2 regions of the Gluconobacter sp. OJA genome follow, and region 2 is predicted to be linked to the other one. Evidence: riboswitches for the same ligand, from Rfam matches in the RefSeq annotation. Region 2 holds a riboswitch; the other holds the start of a gene.
What was found. A riboswitch is a leader RNA that binds a small molecule or an ion and turns the genes downstream of it on or off. The one in region 2 is predicted to bind cobalamin.

Region 1: another riboswitch for cobalamin. It lies ahead of metE (5-methyltetrahydropteroyltriglutamate--homocysteine S-methyltransferase); the one in region 2 lies ahead of ABDK75_RS08325 (DUF1636 domain-containing protein).

What each region holds. Positions count from the first base shown of each region.
Region 1 is NZ_JBDIWI010000002.1:359,500-367,029, reverse strand. It holds gene ABDK75_RS12140 (M13 family metallopeptidase) at 1-1,609, shown strand, start outside; gene metE (5-methyltetrahydropteroyltriglutamate--homocysteine S-methyltransferase) at 1,653-3,953, opposite strand; cobalamin riboswitch at 4,069-4,273, opposite strand; gene ABDK75_RS12130 (metalloregulator ArsR/SmtB family transcription factor) at 4,341-5,267, shown strand; gene metF (methylenetetrahydrofolate reductase [NAD(P)H]) at 5,297-6,163, shown strand; gene ABDK75_RS12120 (HAD family hydrolase) at 6,210-6,872, shown strand; gene ABDK75_RS12115 (LacI family DNA-binding transcriptional regulator) at 6,884-7,530, opposite strand, start outside.
Region 2 is NZ_JBDIWI010000001.1:1,811,217-1,818,746, forward strand. It holds gene cobG (precorrin-3B synthase) at 1-462, opposite strand, end outside; gene cobN (cobaltochelatase subunit CobN) at 459-3,827, opposite strand; gene cobW (cobalamin biosynthesis protein CobW) at 3,832-4,884, opposite strand; gene ABDK75_RS08325 (DUF1636 domain-containing protein) at 4,881-5,294, opposite strand; cobalamin riboswitch at 5,415-5,653, opposite strand; gene cobU (bifunctional adenosylcobinamide kinase/adenosylcobinamide-phosphate guanylyltransferase) at 5,691-6,251, opposite strand; gene cobT (nicotinate-nucleotide--dimethylbenzimidazole phosphoribosyltransferase) at 6,282-7,340, shown strand; gene cobS (adenosylcobinamide-GDP ribazoletransferase) at 7,337-7,530, shown strand, end outside.

The DNA of each region.
Region 1 (7,530 bases), on a different contig from region 2:
GTTTAGTGGGGCGTCATCCGATACGTTCGGATCATCGCCGTTCGCGCTGGACGTGGATGTGGATGCGAAAGATCCGACGAAATATGCGCTCAGTGTCGATCACGCCGGGCTCGGGATGCCGGATCGGGACAATTACCTGAAGCCGGAATTTGCATCCAAGAAAGCGGCCTATCAGGCGTATATTACGAAGCTTCTGACGCTTGTTCACTGGGCTGATCCCGCCAAGTCAGCGGCAGACATTGTGGCTTTTGAAACCGAGATTGCCAAAGTTCATTGGGCGCGCACGGAACTCCGCGATCCGGACAAGACCTACAACCCGATGACGGTAGAAGCGCTGGTCAAGAGTGTTCCTTCTTTTGACTGGATGACATGGTTGCGGGCGTCAGGTGTGCCTGAGGCCGGGCTGGCGCAGCGGGTTGTTATTGTTGGTGAACCTTCCGCCATCAAGGCGGAAGCAGACCTGATTGCAAAGACGGATCTGAACACTCTGCGCGCCTGGCAGGCGTTCCATACGGCGAGCAATGCTGCATCGTTCCTGCCGGATGCTTTTGTGCAAACGCGTTTCGCTTATGTGAAGGCCATGTCAGGCCAGCCTGCTCTGGCAGCGCGTTGGAAGCGTGGTGTGGATTTCACGAGTTCCGCCATGGAAATGGCGCTCGGCAAAATCTACGTGGAGCGTTATTTCCCGGCTTCGGATCGTGAGGCCATGCAGACGCTGACGGGAAACCTGAAAGCAGCTTTCCACAACCGCCTCGAACACAACACATGGATGAGCGCGCAGACGCGTGAAGCCGCGCTGAAGAAGCTGGCCAGCTTTGAAATCCAGGTGGGTTATCCGAATGAGTGGCGGGATTATTCCGATCTGGTTGTGAAAAAGGGCGATGTGTACGGCAATGCCGAGCGCTCTTTCGCTTTCGAATGGCACTATCAGTTAAGCCATCTCGACAAGGTTGTTGACCGCAACGAGTGGCTGATGTCGCCCGCAACGGTGAACGCCTACAACAATCCGCGTTTTGTGGAAGTCGTGTTCCCGGCCGCAATCCTTCAGCCGCCGTTCTTCAATCCGAAGGCTGATCCGGCTGTGAATTACGGGGCGATCGGTGGTGTCATCGGGCATGAAATGACCCATTCCTTTGACGACAAAGGCCGCAAGTACGATGACAAGGGGCGTCTGCGGAACTGGTGGACAAAGGAAGACGAAGCGCGCTTTCAGAAGCTAGCAGATCGGTTTGGTGCGCAGTATGACGCGTTCGAAGTTCAGCCGGGCGTGCATGTGAACGGTAAGCTTACGATGGGCGAAAACATTGCCGATCTTGGTGGCCTGACGCTGGCGCTGGATGCTTACCATGCCTCCCTGAATGGGAAGCCTGCTCCCGTCATTGATGGTCTGACGGGCGATCAGCGCGTGTTCATGGGGTGGGCACAGGTCTGGCGTGAGAAGGTTCGTCCGGACACGGAGAAGCAGATGGTGGTCATTGATCCGCACTCGCCGCCGAAAGCTCGCGTAAACATCCCGATGCACAACGTGGACCTCTGGTACAAGGCCTGGAACGTGCAGCCGGGTGACAAGCTCTATCTGACCCCGGATCAGCGCGTCAAAATCTGGTAATTGCGTATGATGGGGTGGTGATCCACCCCATCTACTCGCTGGTTTACGGACGCATATAATGGGCTGCCGCAACCATGTTGAGGAGCGCAGCTTTCGTCTCCGGCCATTTGCGGGTTTTCAGTCCGCAATCCGGATTGACCCAGAGGGCATCCGGGCTGATGGTTTTGCTGGCAGCTCGAAGCAGGTCCACCATTTCCTCGACAGACGGCACGCGTGGGGAATGGATATCGTAAACGCCCGGCCCGATTTCCGCAGGGTAGCGATAGGCTGCGAACGCATCGAGTAGTTCCATGCGGGAGCGGGCGGTTTCAATCGAAATCACATCCGCATCCATTGCGCCAATGGCGGCAATGATATCGTTGAATTCCGAGTAGCACATATGGGTGTGGATCTGTGTGGCGTCCTGCACACCCGAGGCTGAAATGCGGAAGCTCTCCACGGCCCAGTCCAGATAGGATTGCCAGTCTGCGCGACGGAGCGGCAGGCCTTCACGCAAGGCGGCTTCATCAATCTGGATGATGCCGCACCCGGCTTTTTCCAGATCGCACACTTCATCCCGGATCGCGAAAGCGATCTGTCGGCATGTTTCCGCACGCGGTTGATCGTCTCGCACGAAAGACCAGTTCAGGATCGTGACAGGCCCCGTCAGCATACCTTTCATCGGGCGTTTGGTGATGGATTGGGCGTATTCCCACCATTCAACCGTCATGGCTTTTGGGCGTGACACATCCCCGAAAATGATGGGCGGCCGGACATAGCGGGACCCGTAGGACTGAACCCAGGCGTGCTTCGTGAACGCAAAGCCGGAAAGCTGCTCCCCGAAATACTGCACCATGTCATTGCGCTCAAACTCGCCATGCACCAGCACATCAAGATCAATCTCTTCCTGCCAGCAGATGGTCCGGGCGGTTTCTTCCCGCAGGAAGGCTTCGTAAGCCTCGGAAGAGAGCTCTCCTCGTGTATGATCCGCACGGGCTTTGCGGACTTCAGTTGTCTGGGGGAAAGAACCGATGGTTGTGGTTGGATATAGAGGCAGCCTGAGGCTGGCCTGTTGCAACGGACGGCGCGCGGGGAAGGGTGAATGGCGCTGGGCGAGAGCTGGATTGCGATCCGCAGAGCGTGTCTGAACGGCAGGATTGTTGATTTTCGTGGAAGAGTGACGCGCCTGAAGAGCCGCAGCATTTTCGGCTAAAATGGTTTGCACAACGCCCCGGCCTTCATTCAGGGCGCGCGCCAGTGTGTGCAACTCCTCGATTTTTTGAACGGCGAATGCGAGCCAGGATTTTACATCCGCGTCCAGATCTGTCTCCCGTTCCAGGTCAATGGGTGTGTGGAGGAGAGAGCAGGACGGAGCAAGGATCAGGTCACGCTGGCGCGCCAGCGGTTCAAGATGGTCCAGAAGCGCGTTCAGATCGGCCTTCCAGATATTCCGCCCATCCACTACGCCGAGAGACAGCAGCAGGTCTGGCCGTGCTTTCTCCAGAATAGATGCAAGTTGTTCGGGAGCGCGGACAAGGTCCACATGCAGCCCGTGAACTGGCAGGCTGAGGGCGATGCCCTGATTGTCTCCGAGCGCGCCGAAGTATGTGGCGAGCATCAGTTTGAGGTCTGGAACAGCGGCTGTCAGAGTGTTGTAGGTCGTCTTAAAAACTGCGGCAGCATTTCCCGGCAGATCCAGAACAAGGCAGGGCTCGTCAATCTGAACCCAATCTGCGCCTTCTGCTCGGAGGGCGTTTAGAACCCGTTCATAAACGGGCAGCAAGGCAGGGAGCAGATCAAGGCGATCAAACGCCGGGCCGTCACATTTTCCCAGAAGCAGGAAACTGACAGGGCCGAGCAGAACAGGGCGTGTCTCAATCCCAAGCGCCTTGGCTTCCCGATATTCGTCCACCGCTTTTGTGGAGGCGAGGCGGAACGTCTGGTCTGCTGCGAATTGCGGAACAAGGTAATGGTAGTTCGTGTCAAACCACTTGGTCATTTCGGCGGCAGGGGTGTCATGAGCATGACCGCAGCCACACTCTTCGGATGTCGTCTGGGAGCCGCGCGCCATGGCGAAGTAGGTTCCCAAGTCCACCTTGCCCTGCACGTTGCCGTAAATGGCGGGAACAGCACCGACCATTGCGGATGTATCCAGCACATGATCGTAAAGCGAAAAATCGTTGGAAGGGATGATCTCTGCGCCGAGGTCTTTCTGGCGCTGCCAGGCTGACGCCCGAAGGGACGCGGCTGTGGAAAGCAGATCATCGGCGGAAGAATTCCCCGCCCAGTACTGTTCAAGAGCGGTTTTCAGTTCACGGCGGGTGCCGATACGCGGAAAGCCCAAAGTTGCGACGCGGACGGTCATGAAAGCCTCGACAGGTTCGTGGCAGTGCGCTCGCAGGGCATGCAGGATCATTCACGCCCCGAACAGGAAATGTGCGGCGTGGAGACATGCGTGACCCGTCCGGAACGCCCCGCCGGAGGATGTTATGTGCCGTGGCAGGTCTCCTGGCTTACGGGTCTCCGCGCTGATTCCGCCTTCCCGGACTTTCGCCCAGTGGCCTCTGTGGAATCGGCACTCGCCGCTGACAGTTGCGGGGGCAGCGCCGGATTTGCACCGGCTTCCCTCTTAGCCACGCCGGATGCGTGAACATCCGACATGGAACCATGACAAGCCTTATGACTGCCGCATGTTCTGAAAAAGAGTCAATAGCTCTTGCTCATATAAAGAACTCCTTATATGTAAATTCGTATGGAACAGGCCCTCATTATTTTCCAGGCACTGGCAGACATGACGCGTCTACGGATTCTGGCCCTTCTGCGCGAGATGGAACTGTCCATCGGCGAGGTGGCGCAGGTGCTCGGGCAAAGTCAGCCTCGCGTGTCACGGCATGTGAAGATCCTGGCAGATGCGGCATTAATTGAGCGCCGCAAGGAAGGAAGTTGGGTCTTTCTGACTTTGGGTATTCCGGAACGTCTGGAGCCTGTCTTTATGGCGCTGGATCGATGGACTGCGCGGGAACCGGCGGAAATCCGTGCGGATCGTATTCGCTTGCAGGCCATTCGGGATGTTCGTGCGCTCGCGGCGGAAGACTGGTTTGAAACCCACGCGGCAGAATGGGACGCATTGCGTTCCTTGCATGTGTCCGAACAGGAGGTCGAAGCAGCGATCGTAAAGACGCTTTCAGCATCTCCGATCGGCCGGCTCGTGGATATAGGCACGGGAACAGGTCGCATGATGGAGCTGCTGGGGGCCGGCGCTCAAACAGTCATCGGGTTTGATCGCAGTCCTGCCATGCTGCGATTGGCGCGGACCAAGCTTGCGGAAGCTGGTCTGGAGCAGGCTGATCTGCGGCAGGGGGACTTTCAGGCCCTTCCGTTGCCGGAGCATTCAGCCGATGTCGCAGTCATGCATCAGGTTCTGCATTATGCACAGCATCCGGCTGCTGTAATTGCGGAAGCCGCGCGTATTCTGGATGCCAACGGTCGCTTACTGATTATCGATTTTGCCTCCCATAGCCGGGAAGAACTTCGCACACGGGATGCGCATGTTCGGCTTGGATTTACCGATGCGCAGATGGCGACGTGGTTTCGCGCTGCCGGTCTGGTTCCCGCCGAGCCAGTAGCTCTTGAAGGCGAGCTGACCGTGAAACTCTGGCTCGGCCAACGCCCCAACTAAGCTGAATTATTGAATAAGGAGCTGGCGTGATGCCCGCACAGACAGGGCCTCTGCCCGCAATTTCGTTCGAATTTTTCCCTGCAAAGTCGGAAAAGGCAGCCGCCACACTGCTGGAAAACGCAAAAACGCTAGCTGCTTTGGGTCCGCAGTTTATGTCCGTGACGTATGGGGCAGGTGGGTCAACACGGGACCGCACCCTGGCCACCCTGAAAGGCATGGTTCGGGAAACTGGCGCGCCAATGGCTGGGCATCTGACCTGCGTGGGAGCCTCCAAAGAAGACGTCAATGCCGTGGCGCAGGCGTACTGGGACGCGGGTGTGAAGCACATTGTGGCCCTGCGTGGTGATCCGCCACCGTCAGCCGGGGGCGTCTATGAGCCTCACCCGGAAGGCTACGCGGGGGCTGTGGATCTGGTGCGCGGATTGAAGGAGATTGCGCCGTTCGAAATCTCCGTTGCGGCGTATCCGGAAACGCATCCTGCCGCGCTCAGTCCTCAGTCGGATCTGGAGCATCTGCGGGCTAAGATTGATGCTGGCGCGGACCGGGCTTTGACGCAGTTCTTCTTCGAAGCAGACACATTTCTACGCTTCCGGGACCGTGCTGCGGCCATTGGAATCGAGCGGCCGATCGTGCCGGGTATTCTTCCGGTTGGAAGTGCTGCGCAGGCCTGGAAGTTTGCCGATATGTGTGGTGCAAACGTGCCGAAGTGGATGCGCGACCTGTTCGATGGATTGGATGAAACGCCCCAGACGCGGGCGTTTGTCGCGGCTACGATTGCAGACCGGCTGTGTCAGACACTGAAAGCTGAAGGGGTGGAGCAATTCCATTTCTATACGTTGAATCATGCAGATACAGCATCAGCCCTTTGCCGCCTTCTTGGGCGACGTCCGATCTGAAGCGGAGAGGGCTGGATTTCCTGCGTAAACGGGGTGACAAAAGAGAATGACAAGATTCCCGATCGTTCTTCTCGACTACGATGGTACTCTGGCGGAAACGCAGCCGGCCATTCTTCGCAGCCTGAAGGAAGCCTTTGAAGCCAGCGGCTACAAGGGCCCTTCATCAGACGCCCTGAAGCATCAGCTGTCAAAGGGTGGGACGCTTCAGACGCTGTTTCAGGCGATCGTTCCCGACAGTGACGGAGATGATGCGCAGGCTTTTGTTCGTCACTATCGGGCGTATTACCCTAAAGCCGATCAGGAAGAGACCGTTCTGTTTGACGGGGTGAAGTCAGTGCTCGACGACCTTAAGGCTGACGGGGCAACGCTGGTAATTCTCAGCAACAAGCATGCTCCGACTGTTCATGCCAGTATCAAGCGCTTCGGGCTTGGTGGGTGGATCAGCAATGTGATTGCGTCCGAACCAGACTACCCGCACAAGCCAGATCCCCGCGTCATGACGGACCGTGTGCGGCCGTTGTTCCCTGAAGTTCCCGCATCGGATTTTCTGATGGTTGGCGATACGGCGGCAGATCTTGGGTTTGCCCGCAATAGTGGCATTGCATCCTGCTGGGCGAGTTATGGGCACGGGTCTGCAACGCAGTGCATTGACCTGAAGCCGGATTTTCAGATCGACAGTATTGCCGGGCTTCTGAACGTCGCCCGCTAATACAGTATGGTTCAGCCCTTGGGGGCTGGACCAATGCTGCCGCGAGCGACGAGTTCTGTCTCCAGAATGACGTTCTTGTTCTGGCGGCCGTCCTGCTGGGTCAGGAGACGGACTGCCTCCATGCCTTTGCGTTCATGAGGCTGGCGAATTGTGCTGAGGTCCGACAGGGCAGCGGCAGGAATGTCATCAAACCCAAAAATCGACACGTCTTCAGGAATACTGAGACCCGCCGCACGAATTGTCTGCATAGCGCCAATTGCAACGCGGTCACTCATTGCCAGAATTGCTGTCGGCGCATTCTGTCGGTTCAGCAGAAAGCGCGCGCCTTCAGCCCCGGACTCTTCAGAGTTGATCGGAATTTCCCAGGCCGGCACGTTTTCAGGGGCAATCCCGGCTTCCTGAAGAGCTGTTAAGTACCCTTCCAGACGCATGGCAATCGTGCTGTGCGCAATATTGGCGCGACGCTTGGCCGTCAGGATGCCGAAATAGTCGTCATGGGCTGTTTTGAGGGACAGGATACCGAAGCGACGGTGTCCTAGCTCAAGCAGGGTCTTTGCAGCGTTGTAGGCTGCCCCTCGGTCATCAATGCCGACATATGGCACGTTGTCCAGACGAGGCTGATCCACCACAACGAGCGGAACGTTCCGCTGCTGTGCCA
Region 2 (7,530 bases):
TGATAACGTGCCTTCTGGAACATACCCGCCACCATCAACGGCCCAACCGAACTTGCCGCTCAGCGCCGACAATGCGTTTTCTTCAAGAAGCGCCGTCTGAAGCGATTGAGCGACGTCCAACGTCTCCGGATTACATGCAGGATCCAAGCCAGCAAGGGGCGAGACCAGAATTACCCTTCGTCGCTCTTTTGCTGGATCAGGATCTACAAGCCCTTCTGCCAGTGCGCCTTCTAACGCGAGTTTTGCACTCGTCGAAGAAAATCCCCGCAACTGCACGTTGCCACGATTGGTCAGCTCAACAACGCCGTTTCCGAAACGTCGTGCCAGCTCTGCAATAGCCAGCACTTGTGGCCCCTCAAAACCACCGAGCGGGGAACGGACACGGACCAGAAATCCATCTCGCGCTTCCATCGGCGCGAACATATCCGGACACCAGCCGCGAACAAGGGGGGAAACTGTCATTCGCTCCCACTTTCCAACATCGCAGAGACGCTATTCAGGCGCGGGTGCCAGAGGCCTCGACGGATCATATCCTGGAACCGCGTGCGCATTGCCTGACGTGCCTGGAGGTTGGCGCTTTTCAGGAAAGCATCACAGGTGTCATCGCCAAGCGTTGCGGCAAATACCAGGTCAAACTGTTGGTCAAACCGAACAGAAAGGGTCGAGGCAAAAGCGCAGAGCGCGTCCAGTCCCCGTGCAATTTCGGCGCCTCCCCGATAGTCATGCCGCTGCATCCCTGCCAGCCAACGAGGATTGGCCAGACGCCCTCGAACGATGCGTTTCACTTCGTCTTCAACTCTTCGAAGACGGGGCGCATCCGCATGGGACGTATCGCCATGCCAAAGGACGGGATCGGCCCCTAGCAGAGCCGCCGCCGCTGCAAGCCCACCTTCATGAGCAGCAAAATCCGGGCTTTCGAGAATATCCGTCTCTGCATGGTCCTGCACATGCAGGATTGCATCTGCCCGTGCCAGATTTTGGGCCAATGCTGCGCTGCTACGTGTCCCGTCACGACCGCCACCATACATCCAGTTATTGTCGGCCAGATAGGACTGGCCAAGATCAGATCGTTCTTCCCAGTTACTCCGCGTGAGAGCGTCTTCAATGCCTGTCCCGTACGTACCGGGCGCTGCACCAAAAATCCGCGCTCCAGCAATTTCTCGGGCCTCACCCTCCAGATTTCTCACACGGGCAGACAACGGGTTCCAGTCCTCGCCTTCCTCCAAACAGGAAACAGCTTCAACCACCTGATCGAAAAGAGAAATCTGTGCCGGAAAAGCGTCCCGGAACAATCCTGAAATTCGAAGTGTCACATCGACACGCGGACGATCGAGAACAGCCAGCGGTGTAATTTCAAATCCTGATACCCGACCGCTCGACGCATCCCACGTGGGGTCAACTCCCATCAGGATCAGAGCCAGCGCCAGATCCTCTCCCCCCGTGCGCAGGGTGGAGGAACCCCATAGATCTATAACGATGGTTTGAAGCGGCTCGCCTTCGTTCTGCAAGTGACATAGAAGGATCTGCTTTGCCTGCGCTCGGGCAAGCTCTACCGCAGAAGCCGTGGGAACAGCTCTCGGATCAAGCGTGAAAAGATTGCGGCCGGTCGGCAGAACATCCACTCGCCCACGTGTCGGAGCACCAGACGGCCCGGGTTTAATGAATCGTCCTTCCAGCCCGGCCAGAAGTGCCTTCATTTCCGCATCTGCGCTGGCTTCGATCAGAGTAGCAACCATTTGCTGGGGCATCTGTGCGACAGAAGACACCATGTCGGCCAGTTTCTCGGCATGTGGTGCTACTTGACCGAAAACATGCAGACCGTCACGGATCTGAAGGTCCTTCACATCACAGAGATAAGCATCCAGCCGCGCCAGAGCCTCTGCTTCGTCGCCTTCCCTCGCTTTGACACCACTTTCGCTCAGAAGCCCCATGCGCGTGGCTCGGTCCAGAATATCACGCTTCAGAATGGCGCCTCGACGCCTATCCAGACCATCCGCCTCTGCAAACTCATCGATCAGTTGTTCCAGCTCTGCCATGTCCGGATCAAGTCCGGCCTTCATAACAGGCGGTGTCATATGTCCGATGGTGACTGCGCCGAGACGACGTTTCGCAGAAGCTGCTTCTCCCGGATTGTTGACGATAAAGGGATACAGAACCGGCAAAGCGCCGCGAAGAACGGCGGGAGCGCACTGGTTGGAAAGCGCCACAGCTTTGCCAGGCAGCCATTCTAGAGTGCCATGCGTTCCAAGATGAACCATGGCATCTGTCTGGCAGACATGACGTAGCCAGAGGTGGAACGCGATATAGGCGTGGCGTGGAGGTGTATCAGGGTCGTGGTACTGGGCTTTACGGTCCTGCGCGCTGCCACGATCGGGCTGGACAGCGACTACGATGTTACCCAGCGCCACAAATTTAAGACAAAATGAACCGTCCTGAACGGCGGGGTCTTCCGCAGAGGATCCCCAACTCTGGGTCACAGCGTCCCGGAAGGGGACGGGCAAGCGCGCAAAGAGTTCGTTATAATCGTTCAGAGACAAACAGGGCTGTGGCAGGTCTTCACACAAAGCCTCCACCAACGCCCTGCTGGTAGGACTTTTCGCAACTCCACAGTCATACCCTGCCTGTTTCAAGGCCTGCAGGATGGATTCAAGGCTGGCAAAAGTATCTAACCCGACGGCGTGTGCAGTCTGTCCATCCGCACCGGGATAATCAGAAAGGACAATCGCAAGACGCTTCGCGCGCGTAGGCGTTTTTTTAAGCCTCGCCCATGCAAGAGCCTGCTGTGCAGCAGCGGCAATACCCGGTTGAAAGGGCATATGCCTTGCCGCATCCCCCGGAACTGTTTCGGATTTGAAGGAGATCGGAGACGAAGAAATTCGCCCATCAAGTTCTGGCAAAACGACCTGCATCGCGAGGTCGGACTGCGATAGGCCGCGCCCGCTTTCAGCCCAGGCCGAGGCCGTCACACCAGGCTGCAAAATCTGAAGAACGGGAACAGCAGCAATATCAAGAGGAGATGGCCCCTCTTTTCCGCGTGCAGAAAAGAAGGTCGCGTTCAGAATAATGTCTGGCTGAGTTTCAATCAGGCGGCTTTGAATCCACTCGGCAACATCCGGGTTCTTCAGCGATGCGACATATAGAACATCTGTCGCGACCCCGCACTTTTCCAGTTCATCGGCAAGACCATCAATCGCTGCTGTATCGGCAGCCAGAAGGTGAGCGCGGTAGAAAACGATTGTGGCTCTTAGAGGAAAATCCGCAGTCGTCTGGCGATAAATTCCAGCTGCGGGAAGCGCCGCGGGTTGCCCTGAGACGTCTTCTCCATGCCCGGCAAGATGAGCCATGAGCAAAAGGGCGCGACGTGCATTCTCAGGACCACCTTCCCTCAGAAACCCCGTGAGTCTGGAATGGTTTGCTACTTCGATGCTGGACCACTCTTCAAGCCGTGCATCCTGACGGGCATCTCCGGGCAACAGAGCCAGTGGGATAGTGTTACTGCTACAAAAATTCCGGAGTTCTTCCGCCCCATAGCGCCAGTAATCCACGCCACCCAGAAGCCGGGCGATGACGCATCGGGACGATGCTATGGTCTGCTCAACGTATAAATCGACCGACATGGGGTGTCTGAGGCGAGCAAGATTGACCAACCGCAGTGAAAAGCCTGCGCCGTTCGGGGTCTGCTCGTTCAGATTGGAGTACGCCCGCTCAAGCGCCAGAAGATCGCTATCCGAGAAGGACAGAAACACGACGTCAGCAGGAGCATGACCGAGATCCTCGGCCACGTCCTGATCGTCTATTCCGTGTCGTTCCCGGACAAGCAGATGCATCAGGTCAGTCCGCCAGCAATGCGGCTTCGATGGCTGCGCGATCCAAGCCTGTCTGGCCAATTACCACAAGGCGCCCGTCCCGGCCTGTATCTGCAAGAGGTACATCAAATTCATGGCGGAAACGGGTCCCGACACCCTGCACGGCCAATCGCATTTTCTTACCCTGCACGGCTGCAAAGCCTTTCATGCGGAGGATATCGAATTGCCCCGCAACCTCGCTCAGGCGTTTGAGTAACGCTTCAGCACTTTTCTGCTCCGGAAGGACCACGACGAAACTCTCGAAGTCATCATGTTCGTGGTCATCTGCGCCATCATGATTGGACGGACGAGCCTGAAGATCGTCTTCGGCACCGGCACCAATTCCCAGCAGAACAGCGGGGTCCAGTCGTCCCTGTACTGCCCGCAGCGTAATAACTTTCCGCGGCACGGCCTCGGTAATGCCCTTTTCAACCGCATCAATCCCGGCTTCGTCCAGAAGATCAGTCTTGTTCAGAACAATAAGATCCGCCGCATTCAACTGATCTTCATAGACTTCAGCCAACGGGTTATCATGATCCAGCGAAGGGTCAGCCGCCTGCTGTGCGGCAACAGCTTCCGGATCGTCCGCAAAGCGACCAGCGGCGACAGCGGGTGCATCCACCAGCGTAATCACACCATCAACAGTCATGCGGGTACGGATCCCGGGCCAACTGAATGCCTTGAGAAGGGGCTTGGGCAGCGCAAGGCCAGATGTCTCGATCACGATGTGCTCTGGCGGATCAGGACGATCGATCAGAGCCTCCATGGTCGGAATGAAATCGTCTGCAACCGTGCAGCAGAGGCATCCGTTGGTGAGTTCGACGATATCCTCGTCAGCGCATCCTTCGATCCCGCAGGACCGCAGGATTTCACCGTCGATCCCAAGTGAACCGAACTCGTTCACGACGATTGCAATACGGCGCCCATCAGCCTGTGCGAGAAGATTTCGCAGAAGGGTTGTTTTCCCTGCCCCCAGAAAACCCGTGATGATCGTAACCGGAATCTTGCGACCGGAGCCTGAAACAGTCTGGGACATCATGAAAGTTCCTGTGAAGAAGACAATGAAGATGGAAGACGGGCGATAACCATATCAGAAAGCGATGCAGGTCGCTTTGACGGCATCACTGTTCCGGTTTTCGATGCTCGGTAAAGCTGAAGGTAAGCTAGCAGGTCAGACAGCTTTTCCGGACCAAGTTCACCTAGAACAAAAGTCCATTTTTCCGGCATGGAAAGCGTGGCAATACAGCCTCGGCTACAGGCTGCCATACATTCAACGGGCTGGACGCTGAAATCACCTTCAGCAGCCTGGCCAAGCAAGGCATCGTAGAGCTGTCGCCCCTGAACAGGATCATTCCCAACCGGTAGACCGCGACGACACGTCACACAGACGTGGAAAACTGGCGAAACGGATGATTGGCCCGTTTCAGGATAAGGCAGTGGATCTGCCATGGTTTCGTCTCTCTTGCAGCCACAACAGCATAACAAAAGGCGCGATGAAAGGCCTTCGCAATCGCGAAAGTGACACGCACATGATGGCGCGCCCTCACAGTCCGGGCACCCCGCCGGATCATGACACTTGGCTCAGATGGCAGGTCTCCTGACTCACGGCTGAGGCGCCATTGGCACCTCCTCTCCCACCGGGCCTTCCCAGATCGAAATCCAGTGGCTGCCTTTCCTGAAAGAAAGACTGGCAGGACAGAAAACCGTCCACAGTTGCGGGGGCAGTGCCGGGTTTGACCTACTTCTAAGGCCGCACCAGCTTCCCTTTTCATCCTCTTCTCAGAGGAACCATCAAACACTCTCCTATCTCTGGGATGAAAGCGTGTCAAAGCCCGGGAAATGGGCTTATTTCATTTTCAAAGACAAACCCGCCGCCACAAACAGCACTTCTCCGGCGACTGCGGCGATCTTCTGATGAAGAAGACCCGCTTCATCGCGGAAACGACGAGCCAGGGCATTGTCCGGGACAATTCCGAGCCCTACCTCGTTGCCCACAAGAACGGTCCGGCCTTTCCGTGTTTGCAACGCCTCGAGAAGATCTTTCGTCGCGGCGTGTATATTACGGTCTTCCAGAATGAGATTTGTCAGCCATAAAGTGAGGCAATCAACCAGAACCGGCGCACCCTGCTCGACCTGTAAAACACCAGCGATATCAAACGGCTCTTCAACTGTACGCCAGCCTTTGTTCCCACGGGTGGTACGGTGCAAATCTATCCTGGCCTGCATTTCTTCATCAAAAGCCCGACCGGTCGCGAGATAAACCCAAGGGGCCGGAAGACCAGTGATGATTGCCTCAGCGATCCTGCTTTTTCCTGACCTGGCGCCCCCGAGGACCAGTGACACATCCGGTAGTCCTGTTTGCGTGATGGTCTGTGCCACAATGTCTCCTGCGCCTTCTTCTTGCATGGTCCCTGATAACAGCACAAAAGACCTGTCATGCCACCGCACATCATGCCCTCGTTCTGTCAGCCTCCTTTCGCCAGCATGGCAGAACTTCGCAATGCCTGCCTGTCACTTCCAGACCCCGACCAAAAAGTCGCCGCCCTGATAGGGGAGCGAGATGCAACTCTGACCAAACCTCCCGGCAGCCTCGGGCGGTTGGAAGAGCTGTCCATTTGGCTCGGTGAATGGCAGGGCCATCAGAAACCAACGCTAGAGCACGTTCAGATAACGATTTTCGCAGGGAATCATGGTGTGGTCCGCCGGGGGGTATCTCCGTGGCCTTCGGATGTTACGGCCCAGATGGTGTCGAATTTCCAGCGTGGCGGCGCAGCAATCAATCAGCTTGCCCGAAATGCAGGTGCTGACCTTGCTGTTGTGCCCGTCCGAAATCTAATGGCCACGGCAGATTTTACCGCGACCCCAGCTATGGGCGAAGACGAATTCCTTGATGCGGTCTCGGTCGGATACACCGCCGTATCCCCCGCTCTGGATCTGTTTTGCCCAGGCGAAATGGGTATTGGCAACACAACCCCCTCCGCCGCACTTTGCGCAGCACTTCTGGGGGGTACAGGCGCGGACTGGGCAGGACGTGGAACGGGTCTCGATCAGGCGGGCGTTAACCTCAAGGCTTCTGTTATTGATGAGGCCCTGTGTCTGCACGCGGCGTCACTTAACGACCCCTTGGATGCCGCACGTTGTCTGGGTGGTTACGAACTGGCCGCCATACTGGGAAGTGTTCTGGCCGCCAGACACCATCGTATCCCGGTTCTGCTTGACGGCTTCGTCTGTACCGCAGCCGTGCTGCCATTGATCAAACTGACTGCCTCAGCACTCGACCACACAAAGCTCTCGCATTGTTCCGCTGAGGCTGGTCACCACAGGCTGGCAGATGCCCTCAGGCTGAAACCAATACTGGACCTGGGCTTGCGCCTCGGAGAGGCATCTGGGTCGGCCGTTGCCATTCCCATCCTCAGAGCGGCATTAGCCTGCCACAACGGTATGGCGACGTTCGCAGAGGCTGCCGTTTCCCAATCAGACGTTTCCATTCAATGAGGCTTTGGCGCACCATTCGGGAAGACATCGCCTGTGGTGCGGGCCTGCTGACCCGCCTCCCCTTGGGATGGCTGCGCGTCAGCGGACAGGACTGGTCTCTGGCGCGGTCTGTCTGGTGCTGGCCCCTGGTTGGGGCGCTTGTCGGTATTCTCAGCGCATCAGTGTTCTTGCTGCTGAGTGCCTTGAATGT